Regions from separate parts of the Microbacterium hydrocarbonoxydans genome, predicted to be linked through region 1. Evidence: riboswitches for the same ligand, from Rfam matches in the RefSeq annotation. Region 1 holds a riboswitch; the other holds the start of a gene.

Region 1 (7,814 bases):
ACGTGATCGACGTCTCGTCGACGGCCGCCCATGTCGAGGCTGCGGTGGCGGCGCTCGGGTCTCAAGCCGCACGGTGGACGTACGTCTCGTCGATGTCGGCGTACTCCGACGACAAGACGATCGGGGCGGACGAGACGGCTGCGCTGCACGATGCGGCCGCCCCCGGCGACGAGTACGAGTACGGGCCGCAGAAGGTCGCAGCCGAGAACGCGGTGCGCTCGCTCGACGACCGGGCGCTGATCGTGCGGCCAGGGCTGATCGCGGGGGAGGGGGATCCCAGCGATCGATTCGGATACTGGGCAGCCGCCTTCCTGCGCGCCGAGGGTGGGCCGGTCCTGCTGCCGCCCACGGAGGGGCGCGACCTGCAGATCATCGACGTCGACGACCTGGTGGAGTTCATCATCACCACGGATGCGACGGGAACGGTCAACACGATCGGGGACCGGCATCCGCTTGCCGATGTCCTGAGTGTCGTGCGCGAGCACGCCGGACACGCCGGGGAGGTCGTCTCCGCCACCGAGGAATGGCTCGGCGCGAACGGCGTGGAGTACTGGGCAGGGGAGAGGTCGCTGCCCCTGTGGCTGCCCGCGGAGATGACCGGGTTCATGTCGCGATCGAACGCCCGCTACCGCGCGGCCGGCGGGGAGTTGAGGCGCCTCGAGGACACGATCGCCACGGTGATCCGCGATGAGCAGGAGCGCGGCGTCGACCGGGATCGTCGGGCCGGCCTCACTCGCACCGACGAGCTCGCACTGCTGCGGCTCCTCGCCTGACGAGCGGCCGCGCTCCCGCCCCGTCCCTCCTCGTCCCTCCTCGTCCCGATCCGTCCCTCTCCGTCCCGTCCCTGGCGTGGTCGATAACGCATCCGAAACGGGGCTGAGGGATGCGAAAGTGACCACCGCTGTCTGCGCATGCCAGGCGGGGTCGATAACGCATCCGAAACGGGGCTGAGGGATGCGAAAGTGACCACCGCTGCCCGCATAGACCGGGGAGCGAGGGCCGAGAGGGGGCGCATCGCTAGACTGCCAGCAGTGACACGGGGTGCCGCATCGGCGGCTGAGAACAGACCCGTCGAACCTGATCTAGTTCGTACTAGCGAAGGGATGTCGCCCATGAGCGATCGTCTGCGTCCAGAATCCGATCCGACCCTCGCGGCCTCAGCCGCGGAGCTCCTCTCCGCGCTGCGTGGCGCCCCGCCGCTCACGCACTGCATCACGAACAGCGTCGTCACCGGCTTCACGGCGAACGTTCTGCTGGCCCTCGGCGCCGCGCCCGCGATGGTCGACATCGTCGACGAGGCGGGACTCTTCGCCGGCGTCGCATCCGGGATGCTGATGAACCTCGGGACGCCTACCCCCGAACAGCGCGCGGCGAGCAGAGAGGCGGTCGCCGGAGCCACGGCATCCGGCACGCCCTGGGTGCTCGACCCGGTGGCGATCGGCGTGCTCCCGGTCCGGACCGCACTCGCGCAGGAACTCGCCGCCGCCCGCCCGACGGCGATCCGGGGAAACGCCTCCGAGATCCTCGCCCTGGCCGGCCAGAGTGCGGGCGGACGCGGGGTGGATGCGACCGATGCGACGGATGCGGCCGCCGATGCCGCGATCGCGCTCGCCGCCCGCCATGGTGCGGTCGTCGCGGTGTCGGGACCCGTCGACCTGATCACCGATGGACGCCGTGTCATCCGCCTCGCGAACGGCGATGAACTGCTGACCCGCGTCACCGGTGGCGGGTGCGCCCTGGGAGCTGTGATGGCCGCGTTCCTCGGTGCAGCACGGGTGGGCGGCGTCGACCCGCTCACCGCGGTGGCCGCAGCGACCCTCGTCTACACGGTCGCCGCCGAGCACGCGGCGGCTCAGGCATCCGGTCCGGGCAGCTTCGCCGTCGCATTCCTCGATGCGCTCGCCGCGATCCAGCCGCACGACCTCGCGCCCGCAGCGCGAGTCGAGGAGCGCGCGCTGTGATCGCCGACCTCTCTCTGTACCTCGTCACCGATCCCGACCTGTGCGGCGCGCGCGGCGTCGTCGAGACCGTTCGGCAGGCCGTGGACGGGGGAGTGCGCATCGTGCAGCTGCGAGACAAGGCGGCCACGGATGCCGACACGACCGCACTGCTCATCGAGCTCTCGCGCGTGATCGACGGGCGCGCGCTGCTCGTGGTGAACGATCGGCTCGATGCCGCGCTCGCCGCACGGGAGCAGGGAGCACGCGTCGATGGTGTCCATCTCGGCCAGGGAGACGCATCGGTGCTCCGCGCCAGGGAGGTGCTCGGTCCCGACGCGATCATCGGACTGACGGCGAACACCCCCGAGCACCTGCAGGGGGTGCTCGCCCTCCCGGAGGGGACCGTCGACTACCTCGGGGTCGGGGTCATCCGCCCCACGGCCACCAAGCCGGATCATCCTCCGGCACTCGGCATCGATGGATTCGAGGCGCTCGCCGCTGCCAGCCCGGTCCCCTGCGCGGCCATCGGCGGCGTGCGCATCGACGACACCGAGGCGCTTCGTGCCGCAGGGGCCGCGGGGCTCGCGGTCGTCTCCGCACTCTGCGCGGCCGATGATCCTGCAGCCACCGCACAGGAGTTCGTCCATCGATGGCGGGGAGCCGGCGCGCCGCGGGTGCTGAGCATCGCCGGCAGCGACCCGTCAGGAGGCGCAGGCATCCAAGCCGACCTCAAGTCGATCGCCGCGAACGGCGGATACGGCATGGCGGTGCTCACCGCCCTCACGGCGCAGAACACGTGTGGCGTGCGTGCGGTCCACGTCCCGCCGCCCGAGTTCCTGCGCGCTCAACTCGACGCGATCTCCGACGACATCGTCGTCGATGCGGTGAAGATCGGGATGCTCGCGGATGCCGACGTCATCCGCACCGTCGCCGACTGGCTCGACGAGGTCCGGCCGCCGATCGTCGTGCTCGATCCCGTCATGGTCGCCACCAGCGGCGACCGTCTGCTCGATCCGGATGCCGAATCCGCGCTGCTCGGGCTGCTCGGTCACGCCGATATCGTCACCCCGAATCTCGCAGAGCTCGCGGTCCTCACGGGGCAGGACGTCGATGACTGGGAGGCCGCGCTCGCCGCAGCCGATGTCCTGTCCGAGCGCTTCGGGGTCGCGGTGCTGGTGAAGGGCGGGCACCTCGACGGAGATGAGGTCCCCGACGCTCTGGTCGACTCGGCCGGCGGGCTGCGCCACGGGTATCCGGGTGCCCGGATCGCGACAGCGCACACGCACGGCACGGGATGCTCGCTCTCCTCCGCGCTCGCGACTCAGCTGGCCCGAGGGCTCACCCCCGTCGAGGCGGTGGCGGCCGCCCGTGCGTGGCTGCGGGAGTCTCTCCGAGCGGGCGGGGCGCTCCAGGTCGGACAAGGGAGGGGGCCCGTCAGCCATCTCGCCGGACTCTGGCGACGAGGTGGCCTGGACACGGCCGCGGCCGCTGAGGAGATCCGAGAGGACTGGTGGGAGCGCATCGCCTCCGTGCGAGCGGACATCGACGAGCTGCCGTTCATCACGGCGCTCGCGGACGGCACGCTCGCGCGCGACTTGTTCCTCTTCTACCTCGGCCAGGATGCGCTCTACCTCAGGGACTACGCCAGGGTGCTCGCAGAGGCCGCGCGACTGGCCCCCACCTCGCACGAGCAGGCCTTCTGGGCGCACTCGGCGCACGGGGCGATCGTCGGCGAGCTCGAACTCCACGCGTCCTGGCTCGCACCCGCGGGCGGTGGAGACGCCCGCACCTTCGCCGCGACGCCCGCCCCGGCCACCGTCGCCTACCTCGATCATCTGCGATCCGTGGCCTTCGGCGGCGACTACGACGAGTTGATCGCCGCACTGCTGCCGTGCTTCTGGCTGTACACCGACCTCGGCGGGCGCCTGCATGCGGGGGAGTTGGACGCGTTCGCGCGCGACCCGCGGCATCCGTACGCGTCGTGGCTCGAGACGTATGCCGACCCCGCCTTCGCCGCGGCCACGGAGGAGGCGATCGACCACGTCATGGCCGCAGCACACCGGACGGACGCCGCGGGGCGACAGCGGATGCTGCGCGCCTTCACCGTATCGAGCGAGCACGAGCGGGCGTTCTTCGCGGCCGCGGAATCGCCCGCACCCACCACATGACGCGCCGGATTTGCGCATGCCGCGACGAGCGCGCTATCGTCGCGGCATGCCTTCGGCCGCCACTGCCCCTCTGACGCTCGCTCCGAGCGTCATCGCCGTGCGCCGACGCCGCAGCGACCGCCGACTCTAGGCGACCCTGCGCTTCTGCCTGCTCACGCACGGCTGTCGAGTGCCGGCGTCGCCGCCCCGGTCCCGACACAGCACCCCGCGTTCGACGAGGGGTCCGACCGTTAAGGTAGAAGCATGACGTACTCCGTCGCCGTCTCCGGCGCATCCGGCTACGCGGGCGGCGAGATCCTGCGCCTTCTCGCCTCGCATCCCGACATCGAGATCCGCACCGTCACCGCCCACTCGAACGCCGGGCAGCCGCTCGTGCAGCATCGGCCGCACCTGCGCTCGCTCGCCCATCTGACTCTGCAGGACACCACGCCCGAGACGCTCGCGGGGCACGACATCGTCTTCCTCGCCCTGCCGCACGGGCAGTCGGGGCAGTACACCGATGCCCTCGGCGACACCCCGCTCGTGATCGACGCGGGAGCAGACCACCGCCTCACCTCAGCGGACTCATGGGACGCCTTCTACGGCGGAGACTTCCACGAGCCGTGGGCGTACGGCGTCCCGGAGCTGCTGGTCGGCGGTGCCAAGCAGCGCGAGACGCTCCGCAGCGCGACGCGGATCGCCGCCCCGGGCTGCAACGCGTCGACGGTGAGCCTGAGTCTCGCCCCCGGAGTCGCCGCGGGCGTGATCGATCCGGGAGACATCGTCTCGGTCCTCGCCGTCGGGCCGTCCGGCGCCGGCAAGAGCCTCAAGACCAACCTGCTCGCCAGCGAGATCCTCGGCAGCGCCAACCCGTATGCGGTCGGCGGCACGCATCGGCACATCCCCGAGATCCGCCAGGCCCTCGCCGCCGCATCGGGCACCGCGGGCGACAGCATCCGCATCTCCTTCACCCCGGTCCTCGTCCCGATGTCACGCGGCATCCTCGCCACGTCGACGGCTCCCATCGTCGGCGATGTCAGCGACGCTGAGATCCGGGACGCCTGGGAACATGCGTACGGCGACGAGACCTTCGTGCAGCTTCTCCCCGTCGGGCAGTTCCCTCGGACGGCCGACGTACTGGGCGCCAACACGGCGCTCATCGGTCTCGCCATCGATCGGTCGGCGAACCGCGTCACCGTCGTGACGGCGGTCGACAACCTCGTCAAGGGCACCGCAGGCGCTGCCATCCAGTCCATGAACCTCGCGCTGGGACTGCCAGAGTCCCGCGCCCTCTCAGTGAACGGAGTCGCGCCGTGAGCGTCACCGCACCCGCAGGATTCGAAGCCGCCGGCGTCGCGGCCGGACTCAAGACGACCGGCAAGCCGGATGTCGCCGTCGTCGTGAACCGCGGCCCCCGCAAGGTCGGCGCCGCGGTGTTCACCAGCAACCGCGCGAAGGCCAACCCGATCATCTGGTCGCAGCAGGCCGCCGCCGACCGCGTCGTCGAGGCCGTCGTGCTGAACTCCGGCGGTGCGAACTGCTTCACCGGGAGCTTCGGATTCCAGACCACGCACCAGACCGCTGAGAAGGCGGCTGAGCTGCTCGGAGTGAGTGCGGGAGACATCCTCGTCTGCTCGACCGGGTTGATCGGAGTCGGCGACGAGGTGTTCAGGGGCAAGGTCCTCTCGGGCACCGAACAGGCGATCGCGGCTCTGTCGACCGACGGCGGCCAGGTCGCCGCCGAAGCCATCATGACCACCGACAGCGTGTCGAAGACCGCCGTCGTCACCCGCGACGGCTGGACCATCGGCGGCATGGCCAAGGGCGCCGGCATGCTCGCACCGGGTCTCGCGACGATGCTGGTCGTCATCACGACCGATGCGGTCCTCGAGCCCCTCGAAGCGGATGCCGCGCTGCGCGCCGCGACCGGGAGGACCTTCGACCGCCTCGACTCGGACGGCTGCATGTCGACGAACGACCAGGTCACCCTGCTGGCGAACGGCGCATCCGGCATCGCGCCCGGCGTCGAGGAGTTCACGGCGGCACTCGCCGAGCTGAGCCAGGAGCTCGCGGTGAAGCTCCAGGGCGACGCCGAGGGAGCCAGCCACGACATCACCATCGAGGTGCAGCACGCGGCGACCGAAGCGGAAGCCGTGGAGGTGGGCCGCTCGGTCGCTCGCAACAACCTGTTCAAGGCCGCCATCTTCGGCAACGACCCCAACTGGGGCAGGGTGCTGGCGGCGATCGGCACCACGAGCGCGCAGTTCGACCCCTACGACGTCGACGTCTGGATGAACGGCGTGCGCGTGTGCAGCGAGGGCGGCCCCGATCGCCCCCGCGAGGAGGTCGACCTCACCCCTCGCGCGACCCATCTCGTGATCGACCTCAAGGTCGGCGAGGCCACAGCGACGATCCTCACCAACGACCTGACCCACGACTACGTGCACGAGAACAGCGCCTACGCCTCATGACCGACATCCAGGACACCACGCCCGACGTCGCCGCCGTCAAGGCAGCGACGCTCATCGAGTCGCTCCCGTGGCTGAAGAAGTTCCGTGACCAGATCGTCGTGGTCAAGTACGGCGGCAACGCCATGGTCTCGGACGAGCTGCAGGAGGCGTTCGCGCAGGACATCGCCTACCTCCGCTATGTGGGCGTCCTGCCGGTCGTCGTGCACGGCGGCGGCCCGCAGATCTCCGACATGCTGCAGCGTCTCGAGATCCCGAGCGAGTTCAAGGGCGGCTACCGGGTCACGAACACCGAGGCGATCAGCGTCGTCCGCATGGTCCTGACCGGTCAGGTGAACCCTCAGCTCGTGTCGAAGATCAACTCCCACGGCCCCATCGCGACCGGGCTCAGCGGTGAGGACGCCGGACTGTTCGGTGGACGCCGCCGCGGCGTCGTGATCGACGGCGAGGAGATCGACCTCGGCCGCGTCGGCGACGTCGTGGAGGTGGATCCGACCCCCGTGCTCGACCACCTCGCCGCCGGACGCGTCCCGGTCGTGTCGAGCATCGCGCCCGACCTCGATCACCCCGGTCAGTCGCTCAACGTGAACGCGGATGCCGCAGCCGCCGCCCTCGCGGTGTCGCTCAACGCCCGCAAGCTGGTGATCCTCACGGATGTGCCGGGGCTCTACGCCGACTGGCCGAATCGCGACTCGCTCGTCTCGCACCTCACCTCGGACGCTCTCATCGAGATGCTGCCGACTCTCGAGTCCGGCATGATCCCCAAGATGAAGGCGTGCCTGGATGCGATCGAGGGCGGCGTCGACGCGGCAGCCATCATCGACGGACGCGTGCCGCACTCGGTGCTCGTCGAGCTCTTCACGAGCAAGGGAATCGGAACAGAAGTGGTCTTGGGAACAGCGGGGACGAACGCATGAGCAACTGGCAGGATGACGCCGCGAACCACCTGGTCCTGAACGCGGGCCCGCGACTGGCGATGCTGACCCGCGGGGAGGGCTCCTACCTCTGGGACTCCGAGGGCAAGCGCCACCTCGACTTCCTGGCCGGCATCGCGGTGACCTCGCTCGGTCACGCGCATCCGGTCTTCGTGGAGGCCGTGTCCAGGCAGGCTGCGACCCTCGCTCATGTCTCGAACTACTTCGCGACCCCGTCGCAGCTCGCGCTCGCCGCGAGGCTGAAGCGCCTCGCGGGTGCCGGCATCGACGGCCGCGTGTTCTTCTCGAACTCCGGAGCCGAGGCGAACGAGGCGGCCTTCAAGC
Region 2 (7,814 bases), 810 kb from region 1:
GAAGCCCTGTGGGCGACGATCGGTCTCGTGCCCCAGCGCCCCTTCCTGTTCACCGGCACCGTTGCGTCGAACCTGAGGTACGGCCGCGAGGACGCGACGGACGAAGAGCTCTGGCACGCGCTCGAGATCGCGCAGGGCCGAGACTTCGTCGAGGAGATGCCCGAGGGCCTGGAGTCCCGCATCACCCAGGGCGGCACCAACGTCTCGGGCGGTCAGCGCCAGCGTCTCGCCATCGCACGCGCGATCGTGCGGCAGCCGCAGATCCTCGTGTTCGACGACTCGTTCTCAGCGCTCGACCTCACCACGGATGCCCGCCTGAGGCAGGCGCTGTGGCGGGAGTTGCCGCACGTGACCAAGATCGTCGTCGCGCAGCGCGTCTCGTCCATCACGGATGCTGATCGCATCGTCGTCCTCGAAGGAGGCACCATGGTCGGTGTCGGCACGCACGAGGAGCTCCTCGAGACGAGCACGACCTATCGAGAGATCGTCGAATCGCAGCTGGGGGTGGACGCATGAGCGAGCAGGACACGCGCAAAGCACGCCGCGAGCGGGCAGCAGGACAGAACGCCGCCGGCACCACGACCGTCGAGCCCGAGATGACCGACGAGGAGAAGTACGAGGCAGAGCTCGCCGAGAAGGCTCGGCAGAACGGCGGCGGCTGGGACAGCGTCGCACCGGGCAAGGCCGACAACTTCGGCAAGAGCTTCAGCCGCATGATCGGACTGCTCAAGCCGTCGGCTGTGTGGTTCATCCTCGTGTCGATCGCCGGAGCCGTCGGCGTCGTGCTCACCGTCGCGGCACCGAAGGTGCTCGGCGAGGCCACGAACCTCATCTACAAGGGCTTCATCTCGGTGCAGCTCGGACAGCCGAACGGGGACTTCCCCGGGTTCCCCGACGGCACGTCGAAGGACGACGTGGTGTCGGCCCTCCGCCAGGGCGGCCAGGACGACTTCGCCAACCAGGTCTCGGCTCTCGGGAACTTCCGGGTCGGCGACGGCGTCGACTTCGAGGCGCTGCGGTGGGTCATCATCGCGGTGCTGGCCATCTACGTCACAGCCGCGTTCCTGAGCTGGATCCAGGGCTACGTCATCAACGTCATCATGGTTCGCACCATGTGGCGGCTGCGCGAGCAGGTCGAGGCGAAGATCAACCGACTGCCGCTGTCGTACTTCGACAAGGTGCAGCGCGGTGACCTCATCTCCCGCGTCACCAACGACATCGACAACATCACGCAGACGATGCAGCAGTCGCTGTCGGGCGCCATCACGGCCGTCCTGACGGTCGTCGGCGTGCTCGTGCTGATGTTCTCGATCTCCTGGCAGCTGGCCCTCGTCGCGCTCGTGGCTCTTCCGCTCATGGGTGTGATCTTCGGCGTCATCGGCCCGCGGTCGCAGAAGGCCTTCGGCACGCAGTGGCGCAAGGTCGGTCGTCTGAACGCCCGCGTCGAGGAGGCCTTCTCCGGTCACGCACTGGTCAAGGTCTTCGGCCGCGAGCAGGACGCCCTCGACAAGTTCAAGGACGAGAACGAAGAGCTGTTCCAGGCGAGCTTCAAGGCGCAGTTCCTCTCCGGGATCATCATGCCGGCGATGACCTTCGTCGGAAGCCTCACCTACGTCGGCATCGCCGTGCTCGGCGGTCTGATGGTGGCCAGCGGGCAGCTGCGGCTCGGTGACGTCCAGGCGTTCATCCAGTACTCGCAGCAGTTCACTCAGCCTCTGTCGGAGCTCGGCGGAATGGCCGCGGTCGTGCAGTCCGGCACGGCGTCGGCCGAGCGGGTCTTCGAGCTCCTCGACACCGAGGAGCAGGAGGCAGACGCCCCCGACGCTCCGAAGCTGGTCGACGGCCAGGGCGTCGTCGAGTTCGAGAACGTCGCGTTCTCCTACAACCCCGAGCGTCCGCTCATCACCGACCTGTCCTTCCGCGTGGAGCCGGGCCAGACCGTCGCCATCGTGGGACCGACGGGTGCGGGCAAGACGACCCTCGTCAACCTCATCATGCGGTTCTACGAGCTGAACGGCGGGCGCATCCTGCTCGACGGTCAGGACATCTCGCAGATCACCCGCGACGAGCTCCGCTCCCGCACGGGCATGGTGCTGCAGGATCCCTGGCTGTTCGCCGGCAGCATCCGCGAGAACATCCGATACGGCCGCTCCACAGCGACCGATGAGGAGATCCTCGAAGCCGCGAAGGCGACCTACGTCGATCGCTTCGTGCACGCGCTCCCCGAGGGATACGACACGGTGCTCGACGAGGACGCGTCGAACGTCTCGGCAGGCGAGCGTCAGCTGATCACGATCGCGCGCGCGTTCGTCGCCCAGCCATCGATCCTGATCCTCGACGAGGCGACCTCGGCCGTGGATACCCGCACGGAGGTCCTGCTGCAGCACGCCATGGCAGCGCTGCGTCAGGGGCGCACCTCCTTCGTCATCGCGCACCGTCTGTCGACGATCCGCGATGCCGACCTCATCCTCGTGATGGAGCACGGCGACATCGTCGAGAAGGGCACGCACGACGAGCTCATCGCCGCACAGGGCGCCTACTGGCGGCTGTACCAGTCGCAGTTCGAGCAGGCGGCGACCGACCTCGACGCGGAAGACGCGCTCACGGGATCCACGCCTGTGGTCGTCAGCGGCGACGCGGACGACGAGGCAGCGGCAGCGCAGGTCGGCGCATCCGTGGGGCCGCAGGTCCCGACGGCCGAGGCCGCCGCCGCGCAGTCGGTCGTCGAACGACCGGATGCCGGCGGCCCGCAGGCCTGATCGGCGTCGCCGCTGAAACCGTCACAGGAATCGCCGCGGCGACGCAACGGAAGTCGGACGCCCCATCCCGGTCGACCCGGGGTGGGGCGTTCTGCACTGCGGTCAAACCGCACCGGCACCGGCACCAGCACCGGCATCAACACCGGAATCAACACCGGCACCAGCACCGGCTGGGCAGGTCACTCCTCGGGTTCGATGACCCCGAACAGCTCGAGCGGGTGCGTGAGGCGCCACCACGGGCTCGGGGCTTCGACGTCGTCCGCGAGCGACAGCGACGTGGTGATCGTGTTGAGCGGCCCGACGCTCGTGAGTGTGCCGACCTCGTCGCCCTCCTCGCGGCTATCTCCCAGACGGAAGGTCGCCGACGACTCGGCGAACGCGCCGTTCCACAGCACGACGTCGGCATCGGCATCCGTCACCACCTCGGTGGTGGTTCCCCAGAGCGTCGTGACCGTGCCGACCACTGTGCCCTTCGCGACCGCCGGCGCCTGTTCGGCGAGCGCCGTCTCAACCTGGGTGAACAGCGAGCGCGTCTGCGCGAGGCGCTGGTCGTCGTCCGCCTGACCGAGAACAGCCGCATAGACCCGCACGGTCGTGTCGTCGACCGTGATGTCCTTGGCGGTCAGGAGGTTCCAGCTGTCCCCGAGGGTGCCGGTCTTCACCCCGACGACGCCGGCATCCGCGAGCATCCCGTTCGTGTTGCGCACCGTTCCCGCACCGGGCAGATCCACCGACGGGGTGCTGACGATCCCTGCGAAGACGGGATTCTCCATGGCCACCTCGGCAAGCGCCACGAGCGCTTCGGGGGTGGCCTTGTTTCGGTCGTCGAAACCGGAGGGGGTCGCTATCGTGATGCCGTCGAGTCCGCGGTCGCTCAACCACTCGGCGGCGGCGTCGGCGAAGGCGGACTGCGATCCCCAGATCTCCTCCGCGAGGCGGTCGATGTAGTTGTTGGCCGAACCCAGGAGCGTCCCCTGCAGGAGCTGGTACTCGGTGAGCGATCCGTCGACCGGCACGTCGAGGGCCGACTGATCGGAGCGTCGGTAGTCCCAGTACTCCACGGAATCGGACCACGTGAACGAGAAGCTCGGCCCCTGCTCGCCCACAGCCAGAGGCATTCGGTCGAGCACCATCATGCTCGAGACGACCTTGGTCACGCTCGCGATCACGGCTGGATCGAGCGACGAGGAGCTCGTGCCGATTCCGCCGACGCCCACGGCCGCGCTCCCCTGGGACGGCCAGGTCATGACGGCTGCCGGCGACGCGGTCGGCTCGAACTCGACGGACTGCACCGTCGGTGCCACCTCGTGCAGAGGCCACAGCATCGTCGTTCCCGCATAGGTCGCGAGGAACCCGACGAGCATTCCGAGCGGGACCAGAACTCCGGGGCGCGCGATCGCGGGTCGCAGATGCGCATCCTTCAGCAGCTCTCCGCCGCCGGTCGACGCCTCCGCAGTCTCGTCGAGTGGAAGGAGAGTGGTCTGCTGCGCGACTGCGATCGGGTCGACCCAGGTCAGCGGGGTGCCGCCGCTCGATTCCTCCGCCCACTGCGGTTCGGGCGAATCTGCGGCATCCGTGTCATCGGCAGGCTTGATGGCATCACTGCTCTCCGCGACATCCGTCTGCTCAGGGACGTCCGCGGCATCCCTGGGGAGCGGGGCCTCGGAGTCTGCGGCCTCGACGGAGTGGGGAGCGGTCACCTCCTCACGGTACCGAATCCCGTCGGAGATCAGCGGCGCTGCACCGGGATCGCGCGGGAGTGTCGCCACTGGGTAAGATCGGAAGACAACCACGGGAGTCCGGCGAGCCGGGCTGAGAGGGAGCGAATCGCGCTTCGACCGTCGAACCTGATCTGGGTCATGCCAGCGCAGGGAGGAGCTACTGATGAGTGCATCCACGTCCGGATCCACCACGGGATCGGCACCCACCGCAGTCACGTCCGGAGGGCTCGGTCGACCGGAGCTCTGGCGCTGGCGGGTCGTCGACATCGTCGTCGCGAGCGTCATCGCCGTCGCCTGCGCGTTGATCTTCCTGCTCTGGAACGTCGGCTACGAGGTACCGAGCAGCATCCTGAAGCCGCTCCTGCCCGGCGTGCAGGGCCTGCTGGCCGGCCCCTGGCTCATCGCCGGCGTGCTGGGCGCGATCATCATCCGCAAGCCGGGTGCCGCGCTCTACACCGAGCTCGTCGCCGCCACCATCTCCGCCCTGGTGGGCAACGAGTGGGGACCCCTCACGATCGTGTCCGGACTCGTGCAAGGCCTCGGCGCCGAGCTGATCTTCCTGCTCTTCCTCTACGGCGTCTGGCGGCTGCCCGTCGTGATGCTCGCCGGCGCCGGCGCCGGGCTCGCGTGCGGCATCAATGACCGCATCCTCTGGTACGCGGGCGCTGACACTCTCTTCACCACTGTCTACATCGCCTCCACCACGATCTCCGGCGCGGTCATCGCGGGCCTCGGAGCCTGGCTGATCGCTCGCGGACTCGCGGCCACGGGCGCACTCGGTCGGTTCGCCGCCGGCCGCGAGGTCGCTGCACGGGTGTGACCGAGGCCACGGACGCGCACAAGAACGCGGCCGCCACCCTCGAAGCCCGCAGTTGGGGGTGGCGGTACGCGACGAGGCGCCGCTGGGCGATGCGCGGCGTCGGCCTCCGCATCGAGCCCGGAGAGCGGGTGCTCCTGCTCGGGGCATCGGGGTCCGGCAAGTCGACGCTCCTGCAGGGGCTCGGCGGTGTGCTGGGTGGTGCCGACGAGGGCGAGACCCAGGGGGAGCTGCTTGTCGACGGGCAGTCTCCGACCGCCGCTCGAGGTCGGGTCGGGATGGTGCTGCAGGACCCGGACACCCAGACGATCCTCGCTCGGATCGGCGATGACGTGGCGTTCGGATGCGAGAACCTCGGCGTTCCCCGTGACGAGATCTGGACCCGCGTGCGCGCCGCGCTGGCGGCCGTCGACCTGGACGTCGATCTCGATCGCTCGACCGCCGCGCTCTCCGGCGGGCAGAAGCAGCGTCTCGCGCTGGCCGGTGTGCTGGCGATGCGCCCCGGCGCGATCCTGCTCGACGAGCCGACCGCCAACCTCGACCCCGGCGGCGTGGAGGACGTGCGGGATGCCGTCGCCGCCGCCCTGGATGCCACCGGCGCGACTCTCGTCGTCATCGAGCACCGGATCGACGTCTGGCTGCCCCTCGTCACGCGGGTGATCGTGCTCGGGGCTGCGGGCGGGGGGACTGGGTCGGAGGGAGAAACCGTCGTGCTCGCCGACGGCACTCCGCAGCAGGTGCTCGGCGCGAGGGGGGCCGAGCTCGCGGCATCCGGTGTCTGGGTCCCGGGGCATCCGCCGGCGCTGCCGCCATCGCCTTCTCGGCCGCCGGGGGAGACGCTGCTCGAGGCCCGCGGTCTGACAGTCGCCAGGAAGCGCGGACTCGCCGTTGCCGGGCCCTTCGATCTCGACGTGCGTGCGGGGGAGGTGCTCGGCATCACGGGGCCGAACGGCGCGGGCAAGTCGACGCTCGGGCTGACGCTCGCCGGACTCATCCCCGCGGAAGGGGGTCGTGTCTCGGCACTCCCGACATTGGCTGCTGGCGAGAAGAGCGATCCGTTCCGTTGGTCGTCGCGCGCGCTGCTCACCCGCATCGCGACCGTGCTGCAGACGCCCGAGCATCAGCTGCTCGCGAAGACGGTCCGCGACGAGCTGTCCGTCGGGCCGCGGGCGCTCGGGATCCCCGAGGCCGAGATCGCTGTCCGCGTCGACGACCTCCTCGAACGGCTGCGGCTCTCCGCCCTCGCCGCCGCGAACCCGTACACGCTGTCCGGAGGCGAGAAGCGGAGGCTCACGGTCGCCGCCGCTCTCGCCACGAGGCCTCGCATGCTGGTGCTCGACGAACCCACGTTCGGCCAGGATGCCACCACCTGGGCTGAGCTCGTGGGGCTGATCGCCCGGCTCCGCGACGAGGGGACCGCCGTCGTCGCGATCAGCCACGACGAGACGGTGCTCGCCGCGCTCCATGCGCGCCGTGTGGAGATCGGCCGATGATCGATCCGCTGACGGCTCGCATCGACCGACCGGGTCCCATCGCCCCCCGGTCGGCGCTCGCCAAGCTCATCGCCGCGCTCCTGATCGCGCTGCCCCTCGTGCTGACGATCGACGTCGTCTCGGCATCCGTCGCTCTGCTGCTCGAGATCCCGCTGCTGCTGCTCGCCGGCCTTCGAGCGCGCGAGTTCTGGACCCGCACGGCCGTGCTGTGGATCGCCGCCCCGCTCGGCGCGGTGACGATCGCGCTCTACGGCGCCACGAGCGGCGTCGTCCATTTCGAGTGGCTGGTCATGCGCGTCAGCGACGGCTCGCTCGCCCTGGCGGCGGCGACGGCGGTCAGGGTCTTGGCGATCGGGCTCCCCGCGGTCGTGCTGTTCATCACGGTCGATCCCACCGACCTCGCCGACGACCTCGCGCAGCGCGCGAAGCTGCCTGCACGATTCGTCGTGGGAGCTCTCGCCGGGATGCGGATGCTGGGGCTGCTCGTCGAGGACTGGCGCGCGCTCGCCCTGGCCAGGAGGGCGCGTGGGGTGGCCGACCAAGGCCGAGTGCGCCGTGCGTTCGGGATGGCCTTCGCGCTGTTCGTGCTCGCGATCCGTCGCGGGTCATCGCTCGCGACCGCCATGGAGGCGCGAGGATTCGGCGGACGGCAGCCGAGGTCGTGGGCACGGGAGTCGGTGTGGGGTATCCGCGACACGATCTTCGTGGCGCTCGCCGCACTGATCCCTGCGGTCGCGATCACCGTCGCCGTGCTCACCGGCAGCTGGAACTTCATCCTCGGTCCGGTCGCCTAGCACTCAGCGTTCTCATAGCTCGCGTGCCGATCCATTCGCTAGCATCGAATGAACCCAAGGGGAGTACTCCACCACGGGCGGCTCGTCATTACGGATGTCACTGCATCCCGGGTCCCCGGTCCTCGATCTCGAGGATGGAGAAGACCTTGGCGTCGACCTTCTGTCACGCCATGTCTCGGAGTCCCTTGTGAACATCACCCCTCTCGTGTGGATCATCACGATCGCCGTCA

Evidence for each region. A riboswitch is a leader RNA that binds a small molecule or an ion and turns the genes downstream of it on or off. The one in region 1 is predicted to bind thiamine pyrophosphate.
Region 2: another riboswitch for thiamine pyrophosphate. It lies ahead of BLW44_RS03315 (ECF transporter S component); the one in region 1 lies ahead of thiM (hydroxyethylthiazole kinase).

The regions. Positions count from the first base shown of each region.
Region 1 covers NZ_FNSQ01000005.1:1,430,147-1,437,960, forward strand. Annotated here, with positions in the region: gene BLW44_RS07250 (NAD-dependent epimerase/dehydratase family protein) at 1-773, shown strand, start outside; TPP riboswitch at 1,028-1,121, shown strand; gene thiM (hydroxyethylthiazole kinase) at 1,113-1,961, shown strand; gene BLW44_RS07260 (bifunctional hydroxymethylpyrimidine kinase/phosphomethylpyrimidine kinase) at 1,958-4,108, shown strand; gene argC (N-acetyl-gamma-glutamyl-phosphate reductase) at 4,352-5,404, shown strand; gene argJ (bifunctional glutamate N-acetyltransferase/amino-acid acetyltransferase ArgJ) at 5,401-6,558, shown strand; gene argB (acetylglutamate kinase) at 6,555-7,472, shown strand; gene BLW44_RS07280 (acetylornithine transaminase) at 7,469-7,814, shown strand, end outside.
Region 2 covers NZ_FNSQ01000005.1:625,137-632,950, forward strand. Annotated here, with positions in the region: gene BLW44_RS03300 (ABC transporter ATP-binding protein) at 1-516, shown strand, start outside; gene BLW44_RS03305 (ABC transporter ATP-binding protein) at 513-2,759, shown strand; gene BLW44_RS03310 (D-alanyl-D-alanine carboxypeptidase family protein) at 2,939-4,459, opposite strand; TPP riboswitch at 4,541-4,650, shown strand; gene BLW44_RS03315 (ECF transporter S component) at 4,644-5,300, shown strand; gene BLW44_RS03320 (ABC transporter ATP-binding protein) at 5,390-6,790, shown strand; gene BLW44_RS03325 (energy-coupling factor transporter transmembrane component T family protein) at 6,787-7,584, shown strand; gene BLW44_RS03330 (TerC family protein) at 7,772-7,814, shown strand, end outside.